DNA from 3 places in the Pseudomonas asiatica genome. Region 2 is predicted to be linked to each of the others. Evidence: predicted binding sites of a transcription regulator. Region 2 holds the regulator's gene; each other region holds the start of a gene.
The links. Region 2 encodes FliA, which starts transcription of late flagellar genes. Its sites were predicted from a motif close to CTAAAGTTTNNNNNNNNNNNGCCGNTAA; they were not measured.
Positions count from the first base shown of each region.

Region 1 (10,556 bases), 480 kb from region 2:
GGGCCCTGCGCAAGGGGCGCTATGGTGAATCGACACCCTGGCAGTTGTCGCTGGCAGCGCTGGACGAGCACCCGCATGGCCTCGACCTGGGGCCATTGCGCGCCAACCTCGCAGCGCGCCTGACGACTGCCAGCAAGGCTGTCGAAGCGGCGCCCCAGGTGCTGCTGGACGACCTGGGGCGGTTGGCGCAACAAACCCCTCCGACGCCGGGCGAACTGCTGCTGATCGGCCGTCGCCATGTACGCAGCAACAATTCGTGGATGCACAATTTTCATCGGCTGGTGAAAGGCAAACCGCGACATCAGTTGTTGATGCACCCGCAGGACCTGCAGCAGCGGCAGCTGCAGGACGGCCAGCGGGTTCGTATCCGCTCGCGTACCGGGGACCTTGAAGTCGAGGTGCAGGCCTGCGAGGACATGATGCCGGGCGTGGTGAGCCTGCCTCATGGCTTCGGTCACTCTCGTCGAGGCGTGCACATGCAGACCGCCCAGGCGCAACCTGGCGTGAGCGCCAACGACCTCACCGATGAGCGCTTGCGTGATCAGGTTTCCGGCAATGCCGCCCTCAATGGCGTACCCGTGCAGGTAGAGGCCGCGTAAGGAACGGTAAGGCCGAGCATGCTGCTCGGCTTTCCGTTACAATGCGTCACCGTGCCGACGACCGCGTCGGAAAGTTCAGCCGAGGTGCTACATGGATATCATCGAAACGATCAAAGAGCAGATTGCCAACAACACCATTCTGCTTTACATGAAAGGCTCGCCGAATGCCCCGCAGTGTGGCTTCTCTGCGCGTGCATCGCAGGCCGTGATGGGTTGTGGCGAGAAGTTCGCCTACGTCGACATCCTGCAGAACCCGGAAATCCGTGCGAACCTGCCAAAGTACGCCAACTGGCCGACCTTCCCGCAGCTGTGGGTAGCCGGTGAGCTGGTCGGCGGCAGCGACATCATGCTGGAAATGTTCGAGAAGGGTGAGCTGCAGACCCTGATCAAGGAAGCGGCTGCGAAGGCCAAGGCTTCCGAGGCCTGAATTTCCGGCAAGCATGAAAAAACCCGCTGATCGCGGGTTTTTTCATGGGGCGAATATTTATTCTTCGCCCATCTGCGACTGCAGGTAGTTCTCGATACCAATCTTGTCGATCAGCCCCAGTTGGGTTTCCAGCCAGTCGATGTGTTCTTCCTCGGACTCGAGGATGTCTTCGAGCATGTCACGCGAGCCGAAGTCGCCAGCGGTTTCGCAATGGGCGATGGCTGCTTTCAGGTCGACCAGGCCTTTCTGTTCGATCTTCAGGTCGCATTCGAGCATTTCCTTGGTGTGCTCGCCAATCAGCAGCTTGCCCAGGTCCTGGACGTTAGGGATGCCTTCGAGGAAGAGAATACGCTTGATCAGTTTGTCAGCGTGCTTCATCTCGTCGATGGATTCCTTGTACTCGTGCTTGCCGAGTTTGTTCAGGCCCCAATCTTCGTACATGCGTGCGTGCAGGAAGTACTGGTTGATCGCGACCAGCTCGTTTCCGAGGATCTTGTTGAGATGCTGGATGACGCTTACGTCGCCTTTCATGTCGGGTTCCTGCCCTGTAGAAGTGTGCCAATACAGTGAAGTTTGAGCCCGATACTTAGGAGTGTCAAACCTAAGTTCTTGAATAATAAGTGAAAATTAATGGAAATAAGAATGTTTGTGAACCGCGTTGGAGCGCTAACTTATTGAATTGCGGGCATAAAAAAACCGGACGCAAGGTCCGGTTCTTCGAATTCTGGGATTTCAGGCCGCGGTAAATTCCACGGGGTAGGGCAGGGCTGCCTGGCTGACCTGGAGTTCGGTCAGGGTCTCGCGGACCACCTGCTTGGCCACGCAGGCACATTTGCCACACTGGCTGGCGACATTGGTCGCGGCTCGCACTTCCTTGTAGCTGCAGCATCCTTCATAGATCGCATCGCGGATCTGTCCGTCGGTAACGCCGACACAAAGACACACATACATAAAGGCTGACCATCGTTGGTGGGCTCGATGGGGTGGAGCTTAATGTTAATGAGAATGCTTGTCAAAGGAGTTTCTGAAAGGGCCGTGCTTGAGCGACCGGCGGTTGCTTCGTCGTTGGAGTCGGCCTGTCACCAGAAGCCGTGTATGATGGTCGGCCTTTGTTGGATGTCGGGCAAGCCCGTCTGGCCCGGCAAACGGTTTTTCACCCTCATCAGGAGATTACAATGAGCGTACTCGTTGGTAAGAAAGCCCCCGATTTCACCGTTCCGGCCGTGCTGGGCAATGGCGAGATCGTCGACAGCTTCAACCTGGCTTCGGCCATCAAGGGCAAGTACGGCCTGGTGTTCTTCTACCCGCTGGACTTCACCTTCGTCTGCCCGTCCGAGCTGATCGCCCTGGACAACCGCATCCCTGACTTCCAGGCGCGCAACGTGGAAGTGATCGGCGTGTCGATCGACTCGCACTTCACCCACAACGCCTGGCGTAACACCCCGGTCAACAACGGCGGTATCGGCCAGGTCAAATACACCCTGGCTGCCGACATGACCCACGAAATCTGCAAGGCCTACGACGTCGAGTCCGAAGGCGGCGTGGCCTTCCGTGGTGCCTTCCTGATCGACACCAACGGTGTTGTCCGTTCGCAGATCGTCAACGACCTGCCACTGGGCCGCAACATGGACGAGCTGCTGCGTCTGGTCGATGCCCTGCAATTCCACGAAGAGCACGGCGAAGTCTGCCCTGCCAACTGGAAAAAAGGCGACAAAGGCATGAACGCTTCGCCGGAAGGCGTTGCTGCCTACCTGAGCGAGAACGCTGGCAAGCTGTAATTGCCAAGCGCATGAAAAAACCGGCCCTTGTGGCCGGTTTTTTTGTGCCGTCCTGTGCCGGCCTCTTCGCGGGTAAACCCGCTCCTACAGGTACCCCACGGGCCTCAGCCATTGTGCGATCCCTGTGGGAGCGGGCATGCCCGCGAATGCTTTTTCAACTCAATCGTTGAAATCGCGCCAGCCGCCCATCTCTTTCCAGCGGTTGACGATGCCGCAGAACAGCTCGGCCGTCTTCTCGGTGTCATAACGCGCCGAATGCGCCTCACGCCCGTCGAAGTCGATGTCGGCGCTCTGGCAGGCCCGCGCCAGTACGGTCTGGCCGTAGGCCAGGCCCGCCAGGGTAGCGGTGTCGAAGCTGGAGAACGGGTGGAACGGGTTGCGCTTCAGGTCATTGCGCGTTACCGCCGCATTGAGGAAGCCCAGGTCGAAGCTGCTGTTGTGGCCGACCAGGATTGCCCGCTTGCAGCCATTGGCCTTGAGCGCCTTGCGTACGCCGCGGAAGATGTCGGTCAGCGCACTTTCCTCGCTGACCGCCATGCGCAGCGGGTGGTCCAGCTTGATCCCGGTGAACTCCAGCGCGGCCGCCTCGATGTTGGCGCCCTCGAATGGCTCCACCCGGTGGAAGTAGGTGTGCTCGGGGAACAGGAAGCCCTTTTCGTCCATGCCGATGGTGACAGCGGCAATTTCCAGCAGGGCATCGGTAGCGCTGTTGAAGCCGCCGGTTTCAACATCTACCACTACCGGCAGATAGCCGCGAAAGCGCTCGGCCATCGGGTGGCGCGAGCCGCTGCTGCCTTGGGTGTCCAGGTCGTCTTCGTAGAGGTCTTCGCTCACGCGTTTTCCTCCAGCAGGCGCCAGCGCAGTTTTTCGCCGGCGCGCAGCGGGACCACGGTCTGCTCGCCAAACGGCAGGCTGTCCGGGGCGGTCCACTCCTCGCGGACCAGGGTAATGGTGTCGGTGTTCGCCGGCAGGCCGTAGAACGCCGGGCCGTGCAGGCTGGCGAAGCCTTCCAGCTTGTCCAGCGCGTTACGCTGCTCGAATGCTTCGGCGTACATCTCGATTGCCGCGTAGGCGGTGTAGCAACCGGCACAACCGCAGGCGGCTTCCTTGGCATGACGGGCGTGCGGGGCCGAGTCGGTACCCAGGAAGAACTTCGGGTTGCCGCTGGTGGCCGCGTCCAGCAGCGCCACCTGGTGGGTGTTGCGCTTGAGGATCGGCAGGCAGTAGAAGTGCGGGCGAATGCCGCCAACCAGCATGTGGTTGCGGTTGTACAGCAGGTGCTGCGCGGTGATGGTCGCGCCGACGTTGGCCGGGGCCTCGGTGACGAACTGCGCGGCATCGCTGGTGGTGATGTGCTCGAACACCACCTTCAGCGTCGGGAAGCGCTCGACCACACGGCGCATGTGCTCGTCGATGAAGCGCTTCTCGCGGTCGAACACGTCGATCTCGCTGCGGGTCACTTCGCCATGCACCAGTAGCGGCATGCCAACTTCCGCCAGCGCCTCGATGGCCGGGAAGATGTTGTCGATGCTGGTCACGCCCGAGTCGGAGTTGGTGGTGGCGCCGGCAGGGTACAGCTTGGCGGCGTACACGAAACCGCTGGCCTTGGCCGCGCGGATGTCCTCGGGGCTGGTGCGGTCGGTGAGGTACAGCACCATCAGCGGCTCGAAGCGGCTGCCAGCCGGGCGGGCGGCCAGGATGCGCTCACGGTAGGCGGCGGCCTCGACGGCATTGCGTACCGGCGGAACCAGGTTGGGCATGATGATGGCACGGGCGAAAGTACGCGCCACGTCGCCAACGGTGTGGGGCAGGACGGCACCATCGCGCAGATGGATGTGCCAGTCGTCGGGACGCAGGAGGGTCAGGCGATCGGACATTGGGGATTCCAGGCGGGTCGAACTCAAGCCCCAATGCTACCGGAAAACCCTGGGTGGAGCACGGCTATCAAGTTTTCCGGCAGGCGTCCGATAGCCTGCAGGTAAGCCGTCAGAATTTGTGGAGCCGCCCGTGCGCCAGCGTTACCTAGCCCTGTTGACCCTGTTCGCCAGCCTGCCGGCCGGCGCGCTGACCTTCCAGACGCGCATGGAGAACATCGCCTGGAAGGTCGAGGGTGACCAGTTCGAATGCCGGCTGATCCAGCCGATCGACGGTTTCGGCAGTGGCGAGTTCGTGCGCCGCGCGGGCGAGCAGCCGGTGTTCCAGCTGCGTTCGGACAGCAATGTACTGGGTGCGGGCACGGCAACATTGCTGGCAGCCGCTGCGCCGTGGCAACCCGGGCGCAGCGACATCAACCTGGGCAGCGTGCGCATGGCCCGCACCGGGGTGCTGTTCAGTTCGTCCCAGGGCCAGGCGAGCCGCCTGATCAACGGCCTGCTCGATGGGCGCAGCACGGTGGTACGCAATTACGCCGGCGAGGCGGGCAGGCCGATGGAAGTGCGTGTGCTACCGGTCAGCTTCGCCAAGGCCTACAGCGACTATCAGGCCTGTGCCGGCAAGCTGCTGCCGATGAATTACGACCAGGTGCGCCAGACCCAGGTGGGCTTCCCCGGGGGCGGCTTCGAGCTGGATGGGGCGGCCAAGGCGCGGTTGGACGTGATCCTCGACTACATGAAGGCTGACCCGACGGTGAACCATGTCGAGCTCAACGGCCACTCTGACAACAGTGGCAACCGCCTGACCAATCGCGACATGTCGCGCCGCCGGGCACTGGCGGTGGCCGACTACCTCAAGGCCCATGGCGTTCCGGAAGAGCAGATTACCGTGCGTTTCCACGGCGAGCGTTACCCATTGGCGAAGAACACCAATGCTGCCAACCGGGCGCGTAATCGTCGGGTGAATATTGAACTGGATCGGGTGGCGGTAATCGAGAAGCCAGTTGAGAAGCCTGTCGAAAAGGCCCCTGAGCCAGCACCTGCCAAGTCCTGAAGGCTGCGGAGCTTTCTGTAGGAGCGGCCTTGTGTCGCGATGGGCTGCGCAGCAGCCCCGGCAGTTTTCGCTGCATAGCTGAGATCCAGGGGCTGCTGCACAGCCCATCGCGACACAAGGCCGCTCCTACACGGCATTTCATACTTTCCGACGGTAAGTCGCCCTTCCGAAACTTCCTGTCGCTTTGTCGTCAGAAGCTGTCGCCCCACTGTAAATTTATCCGTAACGTCGTTAGAATCGATCCCTTTCCGTACAACCCCGTGGAGTGATGGCATGGCGGACGTAAAAAAGGTCGTACTGGCGTATTCCGGCGGCCTTGATACTTCGGTGATTCTCAAGTGGCTGCAGGATACCTACAACTGCGAAGTGGTGACCTTCACCGCTGACCTGGGTCAGGGCGAAGAGGTCGAGCCGGCTCGTGCCAAGGCCCAGGCAATGGGCGTTAAAGAGATCTACATCGACGACCTGCGCGAAGAATTCGTGCGTGATTTCGTGTTCCCGATGTTCCGCGCCAACACCGTCTACGAGGGCGAGTACCTGCTGGGTACTTCCATCGCCCGTCCGCTGATCGCCAAGCGCCTGATCGAAATCGCCAACGAAACCGGCGCCGACGCCATTTCCCACGGCGCCACCGGCAAAGGCAACGACCAGGTGCGTTTCGAACTGGGCGCCTACGCCTTGAAGCCAGGCGTCAAGGTAATCGCCCCATGGCGTGAGTGGGACCTGCTGTCCCGCGAGAAGCTGATGGACTACGCCGAGAAGCACGGCATCCCGATCGAGCGCCACGGCAAGAAGAAGTCGCCGTACTCGATGGACGCCAACCTGCTGCACATCTCCTACGAAGGCGGTGTCCTGGAAGATACCTGGACCGAGCACGAAGAAGACATGTGGCGCTGGAGCGTCTCGCCCGAGAACGCCCCGGACCAGGCTACCTACATCGAGCTGACCTACCGCAACGGTGACATCGTTGCCATTGACGGTGTCGAGAAGACCCCGGCCACCGTCCTGGCCGACCTGAACCGTATCGGTGGTGCCAATGGCATCGGCCGTCTGGACATCGTCGAGAACCGTTACGTCGGCATGAAGTCGCGTGGCTGCTACGAGACCCCAGGCGGCACCATCATGCTCAAGGCCCACCGTGCCATCGAGTCGATCACCCTGGACCGCGAAGTCGCTCACCTGAAGGATGAGCTGATGCCGAAGTACGCCAGCCTGATCTACACCGGCTACTGGTGGAGCCCGGAGCGTCTGATGCTGCAGCAGATGATCGACGCTTCGCAGGTCAACGTGAACGGCGTGGTACGCCTGAAGCTGTACAAGGGCAACGTCACCGTTGTCGGCCGCAAGTCGGACGACTCGCTGTTCGATGCCAACATCGCTACCTTCGAGGAAGATGGCGGCGCCTACAACCAGGCGGACGCAGCGGGCTTCATCAAGCTCAACGCCCTGCGTATGCGCATTGCTGCCAACAAGGGCCGCTCGCTGCTCTGATCGCTGGCATGTGCAGCAAGAACCCCGGCTCAGGCCGGGGTTTTTTTTATCTGTCATATCAATGGTCGTCGCTCGCCTGCTGTCCATCAAGCGCGTTGATCGATAGTTGTACGCACTGGCGTCTATCCAGGTTGCAAAACCGCCACGTGCGCGCTTGCTGAGGCGGTTGGGCAAGGGCGGACAACAATTGCTGCTCCATCATGCGATAGGCATCCGGGCCGGAAAACATGAATGTGACAGGCTCACCCTGCAGCGCTTCGCTGGTATTACCGGGCATTGCATGTTTGGCCACATCGCTCTGTGTCGACGTGTTGTCATTTGCCGTCCTGTTTGATGAAGGGTCGTAGAACGACTTGTAATTGAAGTTGAGCGTGAGGAAGAACAGTGCCGTCAGGAAGAATGGGAAGCCCACCAGGAACCAGGTATAGAGCTTTTGACTGGACTCGCTGAGAAACGGCAATGTGGCAAGGGCGGAGGCTTCGATAATCCCTGCGAAGATGGCAATGATCGTCAGCGGGGCGACAGGCTGTACTTGGTGCATATGGGTCGTCTCCAGCGATTTTGCACATCTTTACCTTACGGCGATGCTCAACTAAAGACTGGATTGTTTCCCGGGTGAGAATAATCGCTTGAAATCCTGATGACGGTGTTTGTTCAGCGCATTTGAGCTGAATATTTCCTGAGGTGTCGGCCGGTTTCCAACTGGTGCACTTTTACCGGCCGGTGATACCGTTCATTCGGTAACAGGGAATTTGATTGTTACAAATGCATCAGTTGAGTGTAGGAAATTTCTGTAAGTGTTGTAGGTTCTATCTGTTCATATATTTCGCCGGTAAATCACCGCGCCAGTAAGCGTTCTGTAGGTTATCTTGGCGGGCCAAAGCAAAAGCAATGAATGGATATCGCATGAATAAAGTGCTTATCGTGGATGATCATCCGGTCATACGCCTGGCCGTACGCATGCTGATGGAGCGGCATGGGTATGACGTCGTGGCGGAAACCGACAACGGGGTGGCTGCGCTGCAACTCACACGGCAACACCTGCCGGATATCGTGGTGCTCGATATCGGTATCCCCAAGCTGGATGGCCTGGAGGTGATCGGTCGCATGACAACTTTCAGCCCGGGCAGCAAGGTGCTGGTGCTCACATCGCAGGCCCCCGGCAACTTCTCGATGCGCTGCATGCAGGCGGGGGCGGCGGGGTATGTGTGCAAGCAGCAGGAGCTCACCGAGCTGCTGAGCGCCATCAAGGCCGTACTGTCGGGCTACAGCTACTTCCCCAACCAGGCCTTGCATGTGTCACGTGGCAGGGGCGGAAGCGAGACGGATATGGTCAACCGCCTGTCGGCGCGCGAGATGACGGTGTTGCAACAGCTGGCGCGAGGGCGTTCCAACAAGGAGATTGCCGACAGCATGTTCCTCAGCAACAAGACGGTCAGTACCTACAAGTCGCGCCTGTTGCTCAAGCTCAATGCGCGCTCGCTGGTCGACCTGATCGAGCTGGCGCAGCGGCAAGGGTTGAACTGACCGCCAAGGCCGTAAAGCCTCCAGCCAGGAGGCTTTGCCAGGGTTACAGATCGTAGTCGAAGTCGGCCAGCTGCTTCTGCAGGCGCCTTTCTTCCAGCATGTTGTCGATGGTGCGGCGCTTGCTCAGGTTGGTCTTTGCGGTTTCTACCTGGGGTTCCGCTTCGTCATCCGCGGCAACAAAATCATCTTCGATCGACAGGTCGTCTTTATCGCTACTCATGAGTCGCTCCAAGCCAAGGGGCCATTGGCCGTCCTTATAACCAGAAAGCAGACGCTGGTAAAAAAGATTTTTTCAATCGCTGCAGGTGGTTTCCAGCTATCGACTCAATCGTCGGAGGTCTTGTGCTTGTACTCGCACAAGTCTTCGATCCGGCAACTGCCGCAGCGCGGCTTGCGTGCCTGGCACACATAGCGCCCGTGCAGGATCAGCCAGTGGTGGGCGTCGAGCAGGTAATCCTTTGGCACGAACTTGATCAGCTTTTTCTCCACTTCCAGCACCGTCTTGCCTGGTGCAATACCCGTGCGGTTGCTGACCCGGAAGATATGGGTATCCACTGCCATGGTTGGCTGGCGGAACGCCGTGTTGAGCACTACGTTGGCGGTCTTGCGGCCCACGCCGGGCAGCGCCTCCAGGGCTTCGCGGGTTTGCGGTACCTGGCTGCCATGGCGTTCGATCAGCAGTCGGCAGGCTTCGATGACGTTCTTGGCCTTGCTGTTGTACAAGCCAATGGTCTTGATGTACTCGCTCAGGCCTTCGACGCCCAGCGCATAGATGGCCTCGGGGGTGTTGGCGACCGGGAACAGGCGTGCGGTGGCCTTGTTGACGCCGACATCGGTGGACTGCGCAGACAGTGTCACGGCGACCAGCAGTTCGAACGGGGTGGTGTAGGCCAGTTCGGTCTTCGGGTCGGGGTTGTCTTCGTGCAGCCTGCGAAAGATCTCCAGGCGTTTGGCGGCATTCATGAAATCAGAGCTTTCCTTGACGACGTGGTTGGGCGGGGCCCGGACGCAGGCGATTGTACAAGGCCAACAGCAGTCCGAGCAGTAGCAAGGCGCCCGGGGCCAGACTGGCCAGGTGCAGGCCGGTACCGTCGGCCAACCATTGGCGGCTGGCGCCGAGCAGCAGGCATGTGGCAAGCAGCGCACAAAGGTGGCCGGCGAGCAGGCGCCAGCGCCCTTGATCGGGCAGCAGGTGGTCAGTGGCCAGGCATTGCAGGCACAGCAGTGCGGGATAGTGGCCGAGGGCAAGTGCCACTGGCAGCAGCCAGGCACGCAGCGCCAGTTGCAGGCAACTGGCCAGGGCCGCCAACAGCAGCAGGCTGGCCAGCACATAGGTCCAGGTGGCAAGCCGATGGCGCAGGGGGGCCAGCAACAGCTGGTGAAGGCTGCTCATCAGCACCGCACACACGCCGATGGTGGCGCCTTCGCTCAGTGTTCGGGTGGCGCCCAACAGGGGCACCAGGCTTGCGCCGAGCAGGTAGAACCTATTCATGAGAGCCGCCCTCCAGCAATACGCTGCGCTGCTCATCGAAGTAGCTCAGCGCCTCTTGCAGCGCGCCGATCACCGCCCGTGAGGTCACGGTTGCGCCAGCCAACTGGTCAAAGTCGCCCTGGTCGCGCTTCAGCGCCCAGCGATCGCCCAACTGGCGGTTGGCAAATTGCCCAAGCCAGTTCAGCTGCGGATCACCCAGGCGTGCACCCAGCCCGGGGCTTTCCTGTTGCTCGACCACCTGGCTGCCGATCAGCCGGCCGTCCGGGGTGATGGCCACGCTCAGCACGATCGGCCCGGCATAGCCCTGGGCCTGGGTG
Region 1 is NZ_CP157874.1:4,615,360-4,625,915, reverse strand. It holds gene ABNP31_RS20655 (molybdopterin-dependent oxidoreductase) at 1-599, shown strand, start outside; gene grxD (Grx4 family monothiol glutaredoxin) at 691-1,026, shown strand; gene bfr (bacterioferritin) at 1,084-1,557, opposite strand; gene ABNP31_RS20640 (bacterioferritin-associated ferredoxin) at 1,759-1,977, opposite strand; gene ABNP31_RS20635 (peroxiredoxin) at 2,202-2,804, shown strand; gene rnt (ribonuclease T) at 2,964-3,575, opposite strand; gene pyrC (dihydroorotase) at 3,635-4,681, opposite strand; gene ABNP31_RS20620 (flagellar protein MotY) at 4,812-5,729, shown strand; gene ABNP31_RS20615 (argininosuccinate synthase) at 6,003-7,220, shown strand; gene ABNP31_RS20610 (hypothetical protein) at 7,279-7,761, opposite strand; gene ABNP31_RS20605 (response regulator transcription factor) at 8,127-8,747, shown strand; gene ABNP31_RS20600 (PA3496 family putative envelope integrity protein) at 8,791-8,967, opposite strand; gene nth (endonuclease III) at 9,072-9,710, opposite strand; gene ABNP31_RS20590 (Rnf-Nqr domain containing protein) at 9,715-10,239, opposite strand; gene ABNP31_RS20585 (RnfABCDGE type electron transport complex subunit G) at 10,232-10,556, opposite strand, start outside.
Region 1: a site for FliA is predicted at 4,748-4,775, ahead of ABNP31_RS20620 (flagellar protein MotY). Genes of this name have one in related genera too.

Region 2 (10,556 bases):
CGCAGATCAACGAACAGACCCTGAGCTTCCTGCCACGCCTGCTGGTGATGCTGGTCACGCTGATCGTCGCCGGGCCGTGGCTGGTGCAGAAGTTCATGGAGTACATCACCAGTCTGTACACCAACATCCCGCAGCTGATCGGTTGACGCGCCGATGCTGGAGCTGACCGACACGCAGATCGGCACCTGGGTCGCCACCTTCATCCTGCCGTTGTTCAGGGTGACGGCAGTGTTGATGACCATGCCGATCTTTGGCACCCGCATGCTGCCGGCGCGGGTGCGTCTGTACGTGGCGGTGGCTATCACCGTGGTGATCGTCCCGGCCCTGCCGCCCTTGCCCGAGTTCGATCCGCTGAGCCTGCGCGGACTGCTGCTGTGTGCCGAGCAGGTCATCGTCGGGGCGTTGTTCGGGTTGTCGCTGCAGTTGTTGTTCCAGGCTTTCGTCATCGCTGGCCAGATCGTCGCGGTGCAGATGGGCATGGCCTTCGCATCGATGGTCGACCCGGCCAACGGCGTCAACGTTGCGGTGATCAGCCAGTTCATGACCATGCTGGTGAGCGTGCTGTTCCTGCTGATGAACGGCCATCTGGTGGCGTTCGAGGTGCTGACCGAAAGCTTCACCACCTTGCCGGTGGGCAATGCGCTGGTGGTCAATCAGTTCTGGGAGGTGGCGGGGCGCCTGGGCTGGGTGTTCGGTGCCGGCCTGCTGCTGATCCTGCCGGCTATCGCCGCGTTGCTGGTGGTGAACATCGCCTTTGGCGTAATGACGCGTGCCGCGCCGCAGCTGAACATTTTCTCCATCGGTTTTCCGCTGACCCTGGTCATGGGCATGTTCATTTTCTGGGTCGGCCTGGCCGACATACTTTCCCATTACCAGGCATTGGCCAGCGAAGCGCTGCAATGGCTGCGTGATCTGGCAAGGGCGCGCTGAGCATGGCGGAAAGCGAAAGCGGTCAGGACAAGACAGAGGAACCCACCGACAAGCGCAAGCGCGATGCCCGCGAGAAAGGCGAGATCGCGCGTTCCAAGGAGCTGAACACGGTGGCGGTGACCTTGGCCGGCGCCGGTGGCCTGCTGGCGTTCGGCGGCCACCTGGCCGAGACACTGATGGCGATCATGCGCATGAACTTCAGCCTGACCCGCGACTTCATCGTCGATGAGCGGGCCATGGGTGCCTTCCTGTTGGCCTCGGGCAAGATGGCCATCTGGGCGGTGCAGCCGATCTTGATCCTGTTGTTCGTGATTTCCTTTGTCGCGCCGATTGTCCTGGGCGGTTTCCTGTTTTCCGGCAGCCTGTTGCAGCCGAAATTCAGCCGCATGAATCCCTTGTCGGGGATCAAGCGCATGTTCTCGATGAACGCCCTGACCGAGCTATTGAAAGCACTCGCCAAGTTTTTCGTGATTCTGGTCGTTGCGGTAGTGGTGTTGGTCAATGACCGCCAGGCGCTGCTCGCCATCGCCAATGAGCCGTTGGAGCAGGCGATCATCCATAGCCTGCAGGTGGTGGGCTGGAGTGCGTTGTGGATGTCGGCCGGGCTGCTGTTGATTGCGGCGGCGGACGTGCCGTTCCAGCTGTGGCAGACGCACAACAAGCTGAAGATGACCAAGCAGGAAATCAAGGACGAGTACAAGGACAGCGAAGGCAAGCCCGAGGTCAAGCAGCGTATTCGCCAGCTGCAGCGTGAGGCCTCGCAGCGGCGCATGATGGCGGCTGTGCCCGAAGCCGACGTGATCATCACCAACCCGACGCATTATGCGGTGGCCTTGCAATACGACCCGGAGAAAGGCGGGGCGGCGCCGTTGCTGCTGGCCAAGGGGACGGATTTCATTGCCCTGAAGATTCGCGAGATCGGCGTGGAGCACAAGGTCCAGATCCTCGAGTCGCCGGCGTTGGCGCGGGCGATCTACTACTCCACCGAACTCGAGCAGGAAATCCCTGCCGGGCTTTACCTGGCGGTGGCGCAGGTGCTGGCCTATGTGTTCCAGATCCGCCAGTACCGGGCAGGCAAGGGCAAGCGGCCAGAGCCGCTGAAGGACGACCTGCCGATTCCGCCGGATCTGCGCCGCGACAGTTGACCTTGTGTCAGGGCGCCTGGCCCTTTCGCGGGTGAACCCGCTCCCACAGGTCCTCTGCGGGCCTTGAAGGCTGTGCGGTCCCTGTGGGAGCGGGCGTGCCCGCGAAGAGGCCGGAACAGGCAACATAAATCCCCCGTCGAGCAAAGTTGGAAGGCTTCTTGTCAAGCTGGCGCCAGGCGCCTGCGCCGCGACAGTTGACCTTGTGTCAGGGCGTCTGGCCCTTTCGCGGGCACGCCCGCTCCCACAGGGACCTTATGCTCCTCGAGGGCGACGCCGCACCTGTGGGAGCGGGTTCACCCGCGAAGAGGCCGGAACAGGCAACATAAATCCCCCGTCGAGCAAAGTTGGAAGGCTTCTTGCAAAGCCAGCGCCAGGCGCCTCCTGTGCGTCAAAGTTTTGCATCAAGAGGACTCGCGGTGGATCGCACTCAGTTAATCAGCAACGCCCGTAACAACCTGGCCGGGCTCGGCCGGGGCAACCTGGGTGTGCCGCTGTTGCTGCTGGTGATGTTGGCAATGATGATGTTGCCGATACCGCCGTTCCTGCTCGACGTGTTCTTCACTTTCAACATCGCCCTGTCGATCGTGGTCCTGCTGGTCTGCGTCTACGCCCTGCGCCCGCTCGACTTCGCCGCATTCCCCACCATCCTGCTGGTGGCCACGCTGTTGCGCCTGGCCCTGAACGTGGCATCCACCCGGGTGGTGATGCTGCATGGCCAGGAGGGCCACGGCGCCGCCGGCAAGGTTATCCAGGCCTTCGGCGAGGTGGTGATCGGCGGTAACTACGTGGTCGGTGCCGTGGTGTTCGCCATCCTCATGATCATCAACTTCGTGGTGGTGACCAAGGGCGCGGGGCGTATCTCGGAAGTGAGCGCGCGTTTCACCCTCGACGCCATGCCCGGCAAGCAGATGGCCATCGACGCCGACCTCAACGCCGGCCTGATCGACCAGGCCCAGGCCAAGCACCGTCGTGCCGAAGTAGCGCAGGAAGCCGAGTTCTACGGTTCGATGGACGGTGCCAGCAAGTTCGTCCGCGGTGACGCCATTGCCGGCCTGCTGATCCTGTTCATCAACCTGATCGGCGGCATGCTGATCGGCATGCTGCAGCACGGCATGAGCTTTGGCGATGCCGGCAAGGTGTACGCCTTGCTGACCATCGGTGACGGTTTGGTGGCGCAATTGCCATCACTGTTGCTGTCCACCGCTGCCGCGATCATGGTTACCCGTGCTTCGGGCTCCGAGGACATGGGCAAGCTGATCAACCGGCAGATGTTCGATTCGCCCAAGGCCCTGGCGGTGTCCGCCGCGCTGATGATCGTCATGGGCCTGGTGCCGGGCATGCCGCACGTGGCCTTCCTAAGCCTCGGCCTGCTGGCCGGTGGTGGCGCCTACCTGGTATGGAAGAAGCAACAGAAGGCCAAGGCGCAGGCGCTGCAGGAGGCGCAACGCCAGCAGGACCTGCTGCCCTCGCCACAGCGTGCGCTGGAAACCAAGGAGCTGGGCTGGGACGACGTCACGCCGATCGACATGATTGGCCTGGAGGTCGGCTACCGGTTGATCCCGCTGGTCGATCGTAACCAGGGTGGCCAATTGCTCGCGCGGATCAAGGGCGTGCGCAAGAAGCTGTCGCAAGACCTGGGCTTCCTCATGCCCACCGTGCACATCCGCGACAACCTCGACCTGCAGCCCAGCGCCTATCGCCTGACCCTGATGGGGGTGATCCTGGCCGAAGCCGAGATCTACCCGGACCGCGAACTGGCAATCAACCCGGGGCAGGTGTTCGGCACCCTCAACGGCATTGCCGCGCGCGACCCGGCGTTTGGCCTTGAAGCCGTGTGGATCGATGTCGGCCAGCGCTCCCAGGCGCAGTCGCTGGGCTACACCGTGGTCGACGCCAGTACCGTGGTTGCCACCCACCTGAACCAGATCCTGCAGAAGCACTGCCACGAGCTGATCGGCCATGAAGAGGTCCAGCAACTGCTGCAGGTGTTGGCCAAGGCATCGCCTAAACTTGCAGAAGAGCTGGTGCCGGGTGTCATTTCCTTGTCGGGCCTGCTCAAGGTGCTGCAAGCGCTGTTGTCGGAACAGGTGCCAGTGCGCGATATTCGCAGTATCGCCGAGGCGATCGCGAACAACGCCGGCAAGAGTCAAGATACCGCCGCGCTGGTGGCGGCAGTGCGCGTCGGATTGTGTCGCGCCATCGTGCAAAGCATTGTCGGCGTTGAGTCGGAGCTGCCAGTGATTACCCTGGAGCCAAGGTTGGAACAGATTTTGCTCAATAGTCTGCAAAGGGCCGGGCAAGGTCAGGAAGACGGTGTTCTTCTGGAGCCGAGCATGGCCGAGAAGCTGCAGCGTTCGCTGATCGAGGCGGCCCAGCGCCAGGAAATGCAGGGCCAGCCGGCCATCCTCCTGGTTGCCGGCCCGATCCGCGCCATGCTGTCGCGTTTCGGTCGCCTGGCTGTACCGAATTTGCATGTTCTGGCGTATCAGGAAATACCGGACAACAAGCAAGTCACCATCGTTGCCACCGTGGGCCCTAACGGCTGAGGTAGGGGATAATGCAAGTTAAGCGATTTTTCGCCGCCGATATGCGTCAGGCCATGAAGCTGGTCCGTGATGAGCTGGGCGCCGATGCCGCCATCATCGGCAACCGTCGCATCGCCGGCGGTGTCGAGCTGACGGCCGCGCTGGACTACAAGCTGTCCGCCCTGGCCCCGCGTGTGCCCAACGCCGAACTGGAAGAAGAGCTGCGCAAGACCCATACGCGCATCGCCACCGCCCAGGCCGAGCTGGGCCACCGCCAGGACAGCAGCGACAACAACCGCCAATTGTTCGCCGGGCAGTCGCTGACCGCCGCCGAGCCGTTGATCGAACCGCATGTCGATGTTCCCGAGGCTGCTGCAGCGCCTGCGTCGGCGCCGGTCGACCCGCGCCTGTTCGATGCCATGCGCTCCGAGCTGTCGGGCCTGCGCGAGCTGCTGGAAGTGCAGCTCGGCTCGCTGGCCTGGAACCAGCTGCAGGGCAGCAAGCCGCAGCAGGCCACCGTCTGGCGCCGGTTGCAGCGCATCGGCCTGTCCGGGCCGATCGCCCGTGAGCTGCTGGACCTGACTGCCGAGATCGACGAGCCACGCCAGGCCTGGCGCATGTTGCTGGCGCACCTGGCGCGGATGATCGAAATCCCCGAGGTCGAGCCGATCGAAGAGGGCGGGGTGATCGCGATGGTCGGCCCGGCCGGCATGGGCAAGACCACTACCCTGGCCAAGCTGGCCGCCCGCTACGTGCTCAAGTACGGCGCGCAGAACCTGGCGCTGGTGAGCATGGACAGCTTCCGCATCGGCGCCCAGGAGCAGCTCAAGACCCTGGGTCGCATCCTCAACGTGCCGGTTACCTACGTCGACCCGGGCCAGTCGCTGGCCGCGGCGCTGGAGCCGCTGTTGCGCAAGCGGGTGGTGCTGATCGATACCGCCGGCCTGCAGGCCAGCGACCCGGCCCTGCGCATGCAACTGGACACCCTGGCCGGGCGTGGCATTGCCGCGAAGAACTACCTGGTGCTGGCCACCACCAGCCAGAAGCAGGTGCTGACCGCCGCCTACCACAGCTACAAGCGCTGCGGCCTGGCCGGTTGCATCCTGACCAAACTCGATGAAACGGCGAGCCTTGGCGACGTGCTGAGCCTTGCCATCAGTCATGATTTGCCAGTGGCCTACCTGACCGACGGGCCGCGCATTCCTGACGACCTGCACCTGCCACGGGGGCACCAGTTGGTCTCCCGCGCGGTCAATGTGCAGCAGCAGGACGAGCCCAGCGAAGAGGCCATGGCCGACATGTTCGCTGATCTCTATCACAACCCACGGCGAGCGGGTTGATGATGAAATGTGTGCAAGGTAGCTATGCCAAGGGGTACGCAGAATTGCCCTACGTGTGGCCTGAGTCCCAGCGAGACAAGGTAAAGAACAGACATGGGTAGCATGCATCCCGTACAGGTGATCGCCGTGACCGGTGGCAAAGGTGGCGTCGGCAAGACTAACGTTTCAGTGAACCTGTCCCTGGCGCTGGCCGAGCTTGGCCGCAGGGTCATGCTGCTCGACGCCGATCTGGGCCTGGCCAATGTCGATGTGCTGCTGGGCCTTACCCCCAAGCGGACCCTGGCCGATGTCATCGAAGGGCGCTGCGAGCTGCGCGACGTGATGTTGCAGGGCCCCGGTGGTGTGCGCATCGTGCCGGCTGCCTCGGGCACGCAGAGCATGGTGCACCTGGCCCCGGCCCAGCATGCCGGGCTGATCCAGGCGTTCAGCGAAATCGGCGACAACCTCGACGTGTTGGTGATCGACACCGCGGCCGGTATCGGTGATTCGGTGGTCAGCTTCGTCCGTGCCGCCCAGGAAGTGCTGCTGGTGGTATGCGACGAACCCACCTCGATCACTGATGCCTACGCCCTGATCAAGCTGCTCAACCGCGACTACGGCATGAACCGTTTCCGGGTGCTGGCCAACATGGCGCAGAGCCCGCAGGAAGGCCGCAACCTGTTCGCCAAGCTGACCAAGGTCACCGACCGCTTCCTTGACGTTGCCCTGCAGTACGTGGGCGCCGTGCCGTATGACGAGTGCGTGCGCAAGGCGGTGCAGAAGCAGCGTGCCGTGTACGAAGCCTTCCCACGCTCCAAATGCGCGCTGGCCTTCAAGGCGATTGCCCAGAAGGTCGATAGCTGGCCGCTGCCGGCCAACCCGCGCGGCCATCTGGAGTTCTTTGTCGAGCGTCTGGTGCAGCCCACCAGCGCGGGACCTGTGCTATGAACGCCAGCGGCTTCAAGATGTACAGCCGGGCGTCGAAAGACGCGCAGTACGAGCTGATCGAGCGCTACGCCCCGCTGGTCAAGCGCATCGCCTACCACCTGCTGGCGCGGCTGCCGGCCAACGTGCAGGTCGAGGACCTGATCCAGGCCGGCATGATCGGCCTGCTGGAAGTGGCCAACAAGTACGACGCCAGCAAGGGCGCCAGCTTCGAAACCTACGCCGGCATCCGCATTCGCGGGGCCATGCTGGACGAAGTGCGCAAGGGCGACTGGGCACCGCGTTCGGTGCACCGCAACACCCGCATGGTAAGCGACGCGATGCGTGCGGTTGAAGCCAGAACCGGCCGTGACGCTAAAGATCATGAAGTTGCTGCCGAACTCCAATTGAGTCTCGATGATTACTACGGGATCTTGAACGATACCCTGGGCAGCCGCCTGTTCAGCTTCGACGACCTGTTGCAGGACGGCGAGCACGAAGGGCTGCATGAGGATGGCGCCAGTGGCCAGGTAGAACCTGCGCGTGGCCTGGAGGACGAGCGCTTCCAGGCCGCCCTGACCGAGGCCATCGCCAACCTGCCGGAGCGTGAGCGCCTGGTGCTGGCGCTGTACTACGACGAAGAGCTGAACCTCAAGGAAATCGGTGAGGTGCTGGGGGTCAGCGAGTCGCGGGTCAGCCAGTTGCACAGCCAGTGTGCCGCGCGCCTGCGCAGCCGCCTGGGGGAATGGCGGGCGCGTTGAGCCCGCTGTCGTTGCAGTCGTTTTCTACGTTGTACCGAATTGTGAATGCGCGCTCGGGGCCGAGCGCGTTTGAGACTGCTTGGAGGTCTACTTGAACAAAGACATGAAAATCCTCATCGTTGACGACTTTTCGACGATGCGGCGGATCATCAAGAACCTGTTGCGTGACCTGGGCTTCACCAACACCGAAGAAGCCGACGACGGCACCACGGCGCTGCCGATGCTGGAGAACGGCCACTACGACTTCCTGGTGACCGACTGGAACATGCCCGGCATGTCCGGCATCGACCTGCTGCGCAAGGTGCGTGCCCACGATCGCCTGAAATCCATGCCGGTGCTGATGGTGACCGCCGAAGCCAAGCGCGACCAGATCATCGAAGCGGCCCAGGCCGGCGTCAATGGCTACGTGGTCAAGCCGTTCACCGCCCAGGTGCTCAAAGAAAAGATCGAGAAGATCTTCGAACGCGTCAACGGCTGAGTCACGTCAGGGGGCGCGCCATGGATTCATCACAAACGTCTTTGGGCGAGTTCGAATCGACCCTGAAGAAGCATGCCCAGGAGCTGGTCGAAAGCCTGGAGCGGGGCCGTTTCGGCGAGGCGGTGCAGCTGATTCACGAGTTGAACCAGACCCGCGACCGCGGCCTGTACCAGGAAGTCGGCAAGCTGACCCGCGAGCTGCACAGTGCCATCGTCAGTTTCCAGATCGACCCGACCATGCCGCAGGCCGAGGAGGTGTCGCAGATAACCGACGCCACCGAGCGCCTGTCGTACGTGGTCAGGCTCACCGAGGGCGCGGCCAACCGCACCATGGACCTGGTCGAGGAAAGCACCCCGGTGCTCAACGACCTGGCCAGCGAGGCCCAGGCCCTGAGCACCGACTGGCAGCGTTTCATGCGCCGCGAAGTGGCTGCGCCGGAGTTCCGTGACCTGGTCAAGCGCGTCGACAGTTTCCTGACGCACAGCGCCGAAGGTAACCGCAAGGTCGCCGGCCACCTCAACGACATTCTGCTGGCCCAGGACTATCAGGACCTGACCGGCCAGGTGATCAAGCGCGTCACCACGTTGGTCACCGAGGTGGAAAGCAACCTGCTCAAACTGGTGTTGATGGCCAGCCAGGTCGACCGCTTTGCGGGCATCCAGCATGACCACGATCAACTGCGCGCAGAAAAAGATCGAGAAAAACATCCGACTCGGGGTGAAGGTCCGCAGATTCATGCCGATAAGCGTGAAGACGTCGTGTCCGGTCAGGACGATGTCGATGATTTGCTGTCCAGCCTGGGTTTTTAAGGAGCACGTTTGATGAGCTTCGGCGCCGATGAAGAAATCCTCCAGGATTTCCTGGTAGAAGCCGGCGAAATTCTTGAGCAACTGTCCGAGCAACTGGTCGAGCTGGAAAGCCGGCCCGACGATGCCGACCTGCTCAATGCGATCTTTCGCGGTTTCCACACTGTAAAAGGGGGCGCCGGCTTCCTTCAGCTGAACGAGCTGGTGGAGTGCTGCCATATCGCCGAGAACGTGTTCGACGTCCTGCGCAAAGGTGAGCGCCGGGTCGACGCGGAACTGATGGATGTGGTGCTCGAGGCACTGGACACGGTCAACAGCATGTTTGGCCAGGTGCGCGAGCGCACCGAAGTGACCGCGGCCACCCCCGAGCTGCTGGCGGCGCTGTCGCGCCTGGCCGAGCCGGGTGGCGCCGAAGCCGTTGAAGTGCCTGCCGCTGCGGCACCGGTTGCCGAAGCGCCTGCCGAGGAGCAGGACATCACCGACAGCGAGTTCGAGCAGCTGCTCGATTCGCTCGATGCGGTCAAGGCACAAGCTGCGGCCGACGAGCAGATGCAGGGCGAGACCGTCAGCGGTGAAGGTGACGAAATCAGCGACGCCGAGTTCGAGTCGCTGCTCGACCAGTTGCACGGCAAAGGCCAGTTCAGCGCCGAGGTTGCCGCGCAGCCGGTTGCCAGCGCGCCGGAAGCGGCCAGCGACGAAATTACCGACGCCGAGTTCGAATCGCTGCTGGACCAGTTGCATGGCAAGGGCACCTTCCAGGCCGATGCCTTGCCCGCTGCCAAGGCGCAGACGCCTGCCGCAACCGATACCAGCGCAGCCAGCGACGAAATCAGCGAGCACGAGTTCGAGGCGCTGCTGGACCAGTTGCACGGCAAGGGCAAGTTCGGTGGCGACGTTGCCGCCGTCGAAGCCCCGGCTGCGGCCAAGGTGCAAGCGCCGGTCGCGGCCAAGGCCGACAGCCAGCCCGTGGCCAAGCCAGCCGCAGTTGCTGCGCCGGCACCGGCACCTGCCAGCAAACCTGCCGCAGCACCCCGCGCCCCGGCGCCGGCTGCCGAGAAGCATGGCGCCAGCGAAGCGGAAACCACCGTGCGGGTCGATACCGCGCGCCTGGACGAGATCATGAACATGGTCGGCGAACTGGTGCTGGTGCGTAACCGCCTGGTGCGCCTGGGCCTGAACAGCGGCGACGAGGCCATGTCCAAGGCTGTGTCCAACCTCGACGTGGTCACCGCCGACCTGCAGACCGCGGTGATGAAAACCCGCATGCAGCCGATCAAGAAAGTCTTCGGCCGCTTCCCGCGCCTGGTGCGCGACCTGGCCCGCCAGCTCAAGAAAGAGATCAACCTGGAGCTGGTCGGCGAAGAGACCGACCTCGACAAGAACCTGGTCGAGGCCCTGGCCGACCCGTTGGTGCACCTGGTGCGCAACGCCGTCGACCATGGCGTGGAAATGCCCGAAGAGCGTGAAGCCTCCGGCAAGGCGCGCACCGGCCGCGTGGTGTTGTCGGCCGAGCAGGAAGGCGACCACATCCTGCTGTCGATCTCTGACGACGGCAAGGGCATGGACCCCAACATCCTGCGCGCCAAGGCCGTGGAAAAGGGCCTGATGGACAAGGATGCCGCCGATCGCCTGAGCGAGTCGGACTGCTACAACCTGATCTTCGCCCCG
Region 2 is NZ_CP157874.1:4,130,954-4,141,509, reverse strand. It holds gene fliQ (flagellar biosynthesis protein FliQ) at 1-146, shown strand, start outside; gene fliR (flagellar biosynthetic protein FliR) at 154-930, shown strand; gene flhB (flagellar biosynthesis protein FlhB) at 933-2,075, shown strand; gene flhA (flagellar biosynthesis protein FlhA) at 2,492-4,621, shown strand; gene flhF (flagellar biosynthesis protein FlhF) at 4,633-5,940, shown strand; gene fleN (flagellar synthesis regulator FleN) at 6,034-6,867, shown strand; gene fliA (RNA polymerase sigma factor FliA) at 6,864-7,604, shown strand; gene ABNP31_RS18490 (chemotaxis response regulator CheY) at 7,708-8,082, shown strand; gene ABNP31_RS18485 (protein phosphatase CheZ) at 8,103-8,891, shown strand; gene ABNP31_RS18480 (chemotaxis protein CheA) at 8,904-10,556, shown strand, end outside.

Region 3 (10,556 bases), 1.2 Mb from region 2:
GCCGCGCGTGCGGCCAAACGCGAACAGCACGTGTTGCAGGAACTGGAGGGTGGCGACCTGGGACCGGAGCAACTGGGCCTGGTGATTGCGCACTTCGGTGTGCAGGTAGAAGTGGAAGCCCAGGACGGCGAAGCCGCGGGCCAGGTATTCCGCTGCCACTTGCGCGCCAACCTGCCGGCGCTGGTTACCGGCGACCGCGTGGTATGGCGCTCGGGCAACCAGGGCATTGGCGTGATCGTCGCGCAGATGCCGCGCAGTACCGAGCTGTGCCGGCCAAACAACCACGGCCAGCTGAAACCGGTGGCGGCCAACGTCGACCTGATCGTGATCGTCTTCGCCCCCGCGCCCGAGCCGCACCCCAACCTCATCGACCGTTATCTGGTGGCGGCGGAGCACGCCGGCATTCGCCCGCTGCTGCTGCTGAACAAGGCCGACCTGATCAACGACGAGAACGGCCCGGGCCTGCATGCGCTGCTGGAGGTTTACCGCGAGCTGGGCTACCCGCTGCTGGAGGTCTCGGCCCACCACGGTGACGGCATGCAACGCCTGCAACAGATGCTCGACGGCCACATCAGCGTGTTCGTCGGCCAGTCAGGGGTGGGCAAGTCGTCGCTGGTCAACAGCCTGCTGCCGGACGCTGGCACCCGTGTCGGTGACCTGTCGGAGTGGTCTGGCCAGGGCACCCACACCACCACCACCGCGCGGTTGTACCACTTCCCCAATGGTGGCGACCTGATCGACTCGCCGGGCATCCGCGAGTTCGGCCTGGGTCACGTCAGCCGCAGCGATGTGGAGGATGGTTTCATCGAGTTCCGCGACCTGTTCGGCACCTGCCGCTTCCGCGACTGCAAGCATGATCGCGAACCGGGCTGTGCGCTGCTCAAGGCGCTGGACGAGGGGCGTATCAAGCAGCAACGGATGAACAGCTACCGCTCGATCATTGCCAGTTTGCCGGAAGACGCTTACTGACCGCTTGCGCCACAGGTTCTGCGCCGGTTTCAGCTACGGCGCGATCCTGTGGGAGCGGCCTTGCGTCGCGAAAGGGGCGCGCAGCGGCCCCAGATATCAGCATTAAGCAAATATTGCCGGGGCCGCGTTGCGGCCCTTTCGCGACACAAGGCCGCTCCCACAAGGGACCGCGCAAGACGAAAAAGGGTTTACTGGTCCTTGGCCTCATCCATCTTCAGCGTCCCCTCTTCGAAGATGTTCAGCTTCTGGCGCAGTTCACGCGGCTGCATGGGGGCCTGCCCGGCCTCCCCTGGCGCCGCCGGTGCCGCCGCGGCCGGCGGTGCAGGCTCGGCAGCCGGTGCTTCCGGCGCGCCCTGCTCGCCTTCGATATTGCGCTGGGCCTTTTTGGTCAGCACGATGATGTCGATGCGGCGGTTGACCGGGTTGAACGGGTCCTTGCGATCGAACAGCGACGACGAGGCATAACCCACCACCCGCGCCACCTGGTCATCCGGGTAGCCGCCGGCCACGAGTGCACGGCGCGCGGCGTTGGCGCGGTTGGCCGACAGTTCCCAGTTGCCGAACTCGCCACTACCGGCATAAGGCTTGGCGTCGGTGTGGCCACTGATGCTGATCTTGTTCGGCACCGCCTTGATGGTGTCGGCCATGGCCAGCAGGATGTCCTCGAAGTAAGGCTGCAGGCGCGCGCTGCCAATGTCGAACATCGGCCGGTTCTCGGCGTCCATGATCTGGATGCGCAGGCCGTCCTGGGTGATCTCGAACAGGATCTGGTCCTTGAACTTCTGCAGCTGCGGGTTCTCTTCCACCTTGTTCTGCAGTTCCTGCAGCAGCAACTCCAGGCGCTCACGCTCGACCTGCTCGGCCATGGTCTCCACCTGGTCCTTGTCCAGCTGGATGCTGGTATCAGGCGTCGGCTCCGACTTGGCTTCGGGGTTGATGGTCTTTTCCGGCGCCAGCTGAGGCGAGCCGCCCAGGTCGATGACGTAGGGCGTTCCGCTTTCCGAGAAGCCGATCGGGTCCTTGAAGTAGCCGGCAATGGCGATCTTCTGTTCCGGTGTGGCCGTGGACAACAGCCACAGCACCAGGAAGAACGCCATCATCGCCGTGGCGAAGTCGGCGAAGGCGATTTTCCAGGCGCCGCCGTGATGGCCGCCGCCAAAGCGCTTGACGCGCTTGACGATGATGGGCTGATTGTTCTCCATGACTCAGCGACCGCGAACCGCTTGTTCCAGTTCGGCGAAGCTTGGGCGGTGCTTGGGGTACAGCACCTTGCGCCCGAACTCGACCGCCAGCGAAGGCGGCATGCCCGAGGCCGAGGCCACCAGCGAAGCCTTGATCGATTCGTAGAGGTTCAGCTCTTCCTTGGCATCGTGCTCCAGGCACTTGGCCAATGGGCCGAAGAAGCCGTAGGCCGCCAGAATACCGAAGAAGGTACCCACCAGTGCCGCACCCACATGGAGGCCGATGGAGGCCTGGTCACCGTCGCCGAGCGAGGCCATGGTCACCACGATACCCAGTACCGCCGCAACGATACCGAAGCCGGGCATGCCGTCGGCGATGCCGGTCACCGCATGGGACGGGTGCTCCAGTTCTTCCTTCATGCTCAGCAGCTCCATGTCGAACAGGCCCTCGAGTTCGTGCGGGGCCATGTTGCCGGTGGACATGATGCGCAGGTAATCGCAGACGAACGCGGTCATGCGTTCATCGGCCAGCACCGTCGGGTACTTGGCGAAGATCGGGCTGGCGGCGGCATCCTCGATGTCGGCCTCGATGGCCATCATGCCTTCGCGCCGGCTCTTGTTGAGGATCTCGTACACCAGGCCCAGCACTTCCAGGTAGAAGGCATGAGTGAAGCGCGAGCCGAACATCTTCATCGACTTCTTGATGACGTGCATGGTCATGTGGCCAGGGTTGGCCTGGAGGAATGCACCAAAGGCCGCACCGCCGATGATCAGTACTTCGAACGGCTGGATCAGCGCCGCGATCTTGCCGTGGGAAAGCACGTATCCGCCGAGCACGCTCGCGAATACGACGATGATGCCGATAATTTTAGCCATAGGTTCAAAGCACTTGCTGTCGTGGTCAGGGGAAGAGACGGGAGCTTTAAAACTCTTCTTCTACTTATCGGCAGAACTGCGCCAGACTATAGCCACTCAATGCGAAAAGCCAGTTCGGACTGATGTCAAAATGCCAATTGAAACCAAGGTGCCCGCTCAGGCTCCACGTACGCTAGAGGCCTGGGTAAAGCTGCTCGAGAGTGTTCGCATCCCCGTGCCGAAGCACAGCTACGACCGGGTCATGGCCGCCATCCACGATAGCCGCCGCTCGCTGCGCGATATCGCCGAACTGATGCAGGATAGCCCGGCACTGGTGCTGTCGGTGATGCGCGAAGCCAATCACCCCACCAATGCCAGCCTGGCAGAGCCCGCCGAAAGCCTGGAAGTCGCCCTCAACCGTCTGGGCCTGGAGCGCAGCGAACAGCTGCTCAAGCGCCTGCCAGCAGTGCCCGTCGAAGAGATCCCGCCGGTACTGTGCCAGTTCCAGCTGATCAGCCAGCACGCCTCGCAGCAGGCCAGCGGCCTGTTCGCCAGCCGCCTGGCACGGCTGTGGCAGGAAATCCACTGGGGCAGCCTGTTGTTCCTGTCGCCACTCTGGCCGCTGGCGCTGGCCTACCCCAAGCTGCTCGATACCTGGGAGCTGCGGGTTATCCACAAGGGCGAAGACGCCGCCCATGTCGAGGAAGAACTGTTTGGCGTGCGCATCATGGAGCTGTGCCAGACCATGGCGGAGTACTGGCGCCTGCCACAATGGGTGACCCAGGGTTACCGCCTGTTGCTGGAAGAACGCGAACAACTGGCCCAGGTGCTCAGTATCGCCCGCGACCCGGACCTGCTCAGCCAGCAACACCGCCTGGACGCCGAGCCTGGCCTGCGCCGCTGGTTCAACCAGCCGGCCAACACCGTGCTGCTGGCCAACAACCTGGCCCTGGCGGCACAGGTGGGCTGGGACAACCCACACCTGCTGCGCTGGCAGCTGTTGACCGCACTGTACCTGCAGACCTCGCTGGAAGACGTGCAGCAGCAGGTGCACCAGCAGGCTGCGGCCAGCGCCCGCCGCCATGCCCAGCATGCCCTGTTCCACCCGGCCGAAGCGCTGATCTGGCCCTGGCACCAGCGCCGCCCGCACCCAGACATGCTGGCTCCGCCACCGCCCACCAGCGACGAACTGGCGCGCTGGCGCAAGCTGTGCCAGGACCTTCTGGCCCAGCCCAGCCCGTTCACCAACAGCGTGCACCTGGCCACGCAGGTTATCGAGGCCCTTCTGGCCTCTGGCATGCAGCGGATCCTGCTGCTGAGCCTGGACAAGGCCAAAGACGAGCTGCGCGTGCAGCAGATGGCCGGCCTGCCCAAGGAAGCCGGGGCGCTGGTGCTGCCGGTGGCGCAGAACAAACTGCTGCAAAAGCTGCTGGCCAAGGCCGGGCAATTGCGTATTACCCCGGAAAACCACAGCCAGTTCTCGGCCCTGCTGCCGGCCCCGCTGCGTGCCTTGTTCCGCAGCGAACACGTGCTGCTGCGCTCGCTGGCGGTGGCGGACCAGGTGCTGATGCTGATGGTGGCTGACCAGGGCTGCCGGCCGCTGGCCGACATCAGCGTGCAAGCCTTCGGCAAGACCGCACAGTGCACCGAACGGGCGCTGTCGGTGTTTGCCAACCGCAAGGCCTGAGCCTTGCGCTACAATCGCCCCTCTTTCCACACTGGAGACCGTGGATGACTGACTTTTCCGGCCTGCCCCTGGTGATCGAAGCCGCGGACCTGCTGCCGCGCCTGGATTCGCCACAGCTGATCCTGGTCGACCTGAGCAGCGCCAACCGCTATGTCAGCGGGCATATCCCCGGCGCACGCTTTGTCGAAGGCAAGCGTACCCAGCTCGGCCAGCCCCCCGCGCCCGGCCTGCTGCCGGCCCTGGGCGAGCTGGAAAAGCTGTTCAGCGAACTCGGCCACCGCGACGATGCCGTGTATGTGGTGTATGACGATGAGGGCGGCGGCTGGGCCGGGCGCTTCATCTGGCTGCTCGACGTGATCGGCCACAAGCGTTACCACTACCTCAATGGCGGCATCCAGGCCTGGCCCGCCGACAAGCTCTCCACAGAAGTGCCCGCCAGCGGCAACACGCCGGTGCGCCTGCGCATCGACAGTTCGCCCACCGCTACCCGCGAGTACCTGCAAAGCCGCCTGGGCGCCGACGACCTGGTCATCTGGGACGCCCGTGGCCCGCAGGAATTCAGCGGCGAGAAAGTGCTGGCAGCCAAGGGCGGCCACATCCCCGGCGCGATCAACTTCGAGTGGACCGCCGGCATGGACCTCAACGACCACCTGCGCATCCGCCAGGACATCGCCGAAGTCCTGCAGAAGCTGGGTATCACCCCCGACAAGGAAGTGATCACCCACTGCCAGACCCACCGCCGCTCCGGTTTCACCTACCTGGTGGCCAAGGCCCTCGGCTACCCGCGCGTCAAGGCCTACGCCGGCTCGTGGAGCGAATGGGGCAACCACCCGGACACGCCTGTAGAAGTCTAAGGAACCTGCATGAAATCCCGTTTGTTCATCATCAGCCAGTACCTGCTGCCGCACCACCTGCTGTCGCGGCTGGCCGGCTGCATCGCCGAGTGCCGCGTGCGCTGGTTCAAGAACGCCTTCACCGCCTGGTTCGCCAAGCGTTACCAGGTCAACATGAGCGAAGCGCTGGTCGAGGACCTGAGCGCCTACGAGCACTTCAATGCATTCTTCACCCGCGCCCTGAAGCCGGGTGCCCGCCCGCTGGACGAGACCCCGGGCGCCATCCTGTGCCCGGCCGACGGTGCCGTCAGCCAGCTTGGCCCGATCGAGCACGGCCGCATCTTCCAGGCCAAGGGCCACGGTTTCAGCGCGCAGGAGCTGCTGGGCGGTGACCCGGCCATGGCCGCGCCGTTCATGGGCGGCGAGTTTGCCACCATCTACCTGTCGCCCAAGGATTACCACCGCGTGCACATGCCGCTAGCCGGTACCCTGCGTGAAATGGTCTACGTGCCGGGCCGCCTGTTCTCGGTCAACCAGACCACCGCAGAGAACGTCCCCGAGCTGTTCGCCCGCAACGAGCGTGTGGTATGCCTGTTCGATACCGAGCGCGGGCCGATGGCCGTGGTGCTGGTTGGCGCGATGATCGTCGCTTCGATCGAAACCGTGTGGGCCGGGCTGGTGACGCCACCCAAGCGGGAACTGAAGACCTTCCGCTACGACGAAGCCAGCCGCGCGCCGATCCACCTGGAGAAAGGCGCCGAACTGGGCCGTTTCAAGCTTGGGTCGACTGCTATCGTGCTGTTCGGGCCGGAGCAGGTGAATTGGGCGGAGAACCTGGGTGCTGGTTCCGCAGTGCGCATGGGGCAGCAGTTGGCGGTGCCTGCGCAGGCTTGATTGCCTGATGGAACCTGGGGCCGCTTTGCGGCCCTTTCGCGACACAAGGCCGCTCCTACAGGAGATATGCGATTCCCTGTAGGAGCGGCCTTGTGTCGCGATGGGCTGCGAAGCAGCCCCGGATTCTCAGATCAGCCGCGCGCGTCGCGGTCCCGCAGGCCCAGCAGATACAACACCCCATCCAGCCCCAGGGTAGAAATCGCCTGCTTGGCCGACTGGCGCACCAGCGGCTTGGCGCGGAACGCCACGCCCAGGCCGGCCAGCGACAGCATCGGCAGGTCGTTGGCACCGTCACCCACGGCAATGGTCTGCTCCAGCTGCAAGCCTTCTTCGCTGGCCAGCTTCTGCAGCAGCTCGGCCTTGCGCTGGGCATCGACGATCGGCTCCACGGCCACGCCGGTAACCTTGCCATCGACCACTTCCAGCTCGTTGGCGAACACATAGTCGATGCCCAGGCGCGCCTGCACCTGGCGGGCAAAGTAAGTGAAGCCACCGGACAGGATCGCCGTCTTGTAACCCAGGCGCTTGAGCTCGGCAAACAGGTTCTCGGCACCCTCGGTCAGGCGCAGCGACGCACCGATCTCGTCCAGCACGCCCACATCCAGGCCCTTGAGCAGCGCCATGCGCTCCTTGAAGCTGGCACGGAAGTCCAGCTCGCCACGCATCGCGCGCTCGGTGATCGCGGCTACCTGCTCACCCACGCCAGCGGCCTTGGCCAGTTCGTCGATGACTTCGGCTTCGATCAGCGTCGAGTCCATGTCGAACACCGCCAGGCGGCGGTTGCGGCGGAACAGGTCGTCCTTCTGGAAGGCGATGTCGATGCTCAGCTCTTCAGCCAAGGCGAAGAAGTCGGCACGCAGCGCCTGGGCATCGCTCGGCACGCCGCGTACGGAAATCTCGATGGCCGCCTTGCCCTTGTCGGTCTCGGCATCCAGCGCCACACGGGCCGACAGGCGCTCGATGCGCTCGATGGTCAGGCCGTACTGGCTGATCACCGCACTCACCCGCTGCAGCTGCTCGGGGGTGATCTTGCGGCTGAGCAAGGTGACGATGTGGCGCGCCTCGCCGTGGCCATCGGCCCAGTGCTGGTAGTCCGCCTCGGAAATCGGCGTGTAGCGGGCCTGCAGGTTCAGTTCGTGGGCCTTGGCCTGCACGCTCTGCAGCAGGGAGGTAGCCACTTCGTTGTCCGGGATATCGACCAGGATGCCGAACGACAAGGTACCGTGCATGACTGCCAGGCCAATGTCGAGGATGCTCACACCGCCCTGCAGCAGGACGCCGGTGATAGCCGCAGTGAGACCGGGACGGTCCTCACCGGTGATGTTGATCAGGACGATTTCGCGCACAACCTGGCTCCGACTTCGATGAAAAATGCGCATTCTACCGATTTTCAGTGACCGTCGGGCGCCAACGATACTTTGCCGACAAAACCCGGCTCGCTATACTGCCCCACACTTTCATGCCATTAAGAGCCGAGCTCAGTGAACCGGCCCACGCCCGTCAAAGCAGACAACTTCTTCCTGATGATCTATCGCGCCCTGAGTCAACGTCGCGTGCCGCTGGCACTGCGCATCGCCTGCACCAACATTTTCCTGGTGGCGCTGGCGTTGGTGATCTACGCCTGCGTGATGGGCCTGCAGTTCAAGCAGGCCATGCACGAGCAGGCCGATGCCCTGGGTCAGAGCCTGACCACCCAGACCGCCACCTCGGCGACCGAGCTGCTGGTGGCCAACGACATCCTCAGCCTCAACGTGCTGCTCGGCAACCTGGTGAAAAACCCACTGGTGGCCCATGCAGCGATCTACAGCGTGGACAACCGCATCCTCGCCGAGGCCGGCCAGCGCCCGCGCAACAGCCTGCTGGGCGAGGCCGAAGGCCTGTACCAGACCAAGATCACCTTCCAGGACGTGACCGCCGGGCAACTGCGTATCAGCCTGGACATGAGCCAGTTCCAGCAGCCGATGCTGATCAGCCTGCAGAGCATGGGCATACTTGCCGCCATCCTGCTGGTACTGGCGCTGACCCTGAGCCTGCGCCAGGGCCGCTTCATCACCCTGCCGCTGCTGCAGCTGCGGGTGTGGCTGCGCGACCCGCAACCCTATACCCCGGCCACCGACCGCCAGGACGAGATCGGCGACATCGCGCGCCAGCTGCACGCGCGCCTGGCCCCGCCGCCGCCACCTGAGCCGGAGCCCGAAGAAGAGGACGACGAGCAGTTCGACGACCTGCACGACGCCTCCCCGGCAGCCAAGGCTGCACCGCGCGCCAAGCTGGCCGCCCAGGCGGACGAGGATGACGATGAAGCCTTCGCCGGCCTGCTGGACGACGAAAGCGCGCCCAAGGCCGCCGTGGTCGAATCCGACGAGCCGCAGTACAGCGCCGTGCTTGCCGTGCAACTGGGTTCGCAGGAGCAGCTGCGTCGCCTGCCGCGCACGCGCCTGACCGAGCTGACCGAGCGCTACCGCGATTGCCTGGAGCACGCCGCCTCGCTCTACGACGGCGAAACCCACACGCTCAACGACGGCAGCACCCTGGTGCTGTTCCACAGCCGCGACTGCGGCGAGGACTACCTGACCAACGCCATCTGCTGCGGCGAGCTGTTGCGCGCCCTGGGCCATGCCCTGCAGATCGAGGTGGCAGACAGCGGCATTACCCTGCAGCTGCAACTGGGCCTGGCCCTGGGCAACGACCTGCAAGGGCTGGAGCTGGTAGACCTGCTGATGGCCGAAAAGGCCCAGGACGCCCTGGCGCTGTCGCAGCACAGCCGCAACCTGTTGCTGGTGGAGCGGCAGATCAGCGATGACACGCTGATTCGCCAGCGCGCCCGCATTCGCCCGATTGCCAGCCCCGAGGGTGCCTGCTGCGTGGAGCGCCTGATGGAGCCCTACCCGTCGATGCTGGAGCGGCAGTTGGCGCGGATGCACGAACGCCGGGTCTGATACCGGTCTGGCCTCTTCGCGGGTAAACCCGCTCCCACAGGGCCTGCACCAACCTGTGGGAGCGGGTTTACCCGCGAAGAGGCCAGCACAGACAGTACAAAAATTGCAGATACGAAAAAGCCCGCATCGTTGCGGGCTTTTTCGTATCTGGCAGTTGGATCAGAACCGATAGACTTCCATATCGGTTCGAATCGGCGCAGCCATCGGGATCTTGGATTTCTCCGGCGTCTTTTTCACCTGCACCGGAGCAGCCGGCTTTTTTGGCGACTCTTCGGCAATCGCCGGCTGGTTGGCCAGCGGCTTGACCGCAGTGCTCAGCTGTTCGGCCAGCTTCTGCAGCAACTGGCCCTGGGCCTGTACCTGCGACGCCTCGCTGCCCGCGTGTGGCTGCTCGAGGTGAACGATGCGGTTGTCACGCACATGACCACGGCGGTCCAGCAGGCGCCACTGGGCATCCAGGACGGCCGGCTGGTCCTTGCCCGAGTCCAGGCGAGTAATCGACAGCAGTACTTGTACATCCGGGTTGAAACCGGTCGCCGCCGGGGCCAGCACCACGCGCTGGCTGTCCAGGCGCCAGGCGAGTTGGCGCACCAGCAGCTGGTCGATATCCGACGAAAGGCTGCCGGCCCAACGACCGTCGGTCGCCGAACTCAGGCTGCCATCGGCCTGACGTTGCAGGAACGTTTCACGTTGCAGGTAATCGGCAACCGATACCGGGCCGAGCACCACGGCCATGCCCGCACTCTGCGAAGGCTGGCCAGGATCACCACTGTCGAGCTGGTACAGGGCAACCGGCTGGTGCATGGTGCACCCGCCAAGGCCCAGCAGGCCAGTCATCAACAGCGCAAATGGAAGGCGCAGAAATTTCATCATCCCATCCAGGCGGTCGCCAAAAGGCCAACCGCAGTGATACACATAGATTCAAACGGGCACACGGCCACGCCGGCACCGCAAGGGCCATATCATCCGCGAAATAACCGTCCGACTCCAGCATTTCTGCCCGGAACGACGCTGAAATTGCCGTTCCAGACATTTCAACCGGTTACGCCGGCACTTCCACCTGCAACCCATCGACCCGCTGGAACCCGCGTGGCAGCTTGCTGCCGCGCCGTCCGCGCTCGCCCTTGTAATGCTCCAGGTCGTCCGCTTTCAGAGATAGGGTACGCTTGCCGGCTTGCAATACAAGTGTCGCGCCATC
Region 3 is NZ_CP157874.1:5,283,630-5,294,185, forward strand. It holds gene rsgA (small ribosomal subunit biogenesis GTPase RsgA) at 1-969, shown strand, start outside; gene motB (flagellar motor protein MotB) at 1,158-2,171, opposite strand; gene motA (flagellar motor stator protein MotA) at 2,175-3,026, opposite strand; gene ABNP31_RS23650 (HDOD domain-containing protein) at 3,157-4,692, shown strand; gene ABNP31_RS23655 (rhodanese-like domain-containing protein) at 4,737-5,546, shown strand; gene asd (archaetidylserine decarboxylase) at 5,556-6,419, shown strand; gene serB (phosphoserine phosphatase SerB) at 6,551-7,765, opposite strand; gene ABNP31_RS23670 (AhpA/YtjB family protein) at 7,901-9,358, shown strand; gene ABNP31_RS23675 (PqiC family protein) at 9,518-10,228, opposite strand; gene parC (DNA topoisomerase IV subunit A) at 10,401-10,556, opposite strand, start outside.
Region 3: a site for FliA is predicted at 3,091-3,118, ahead of motA (flagellar motor stator protein MotA). Genes of this name have one in related genera too.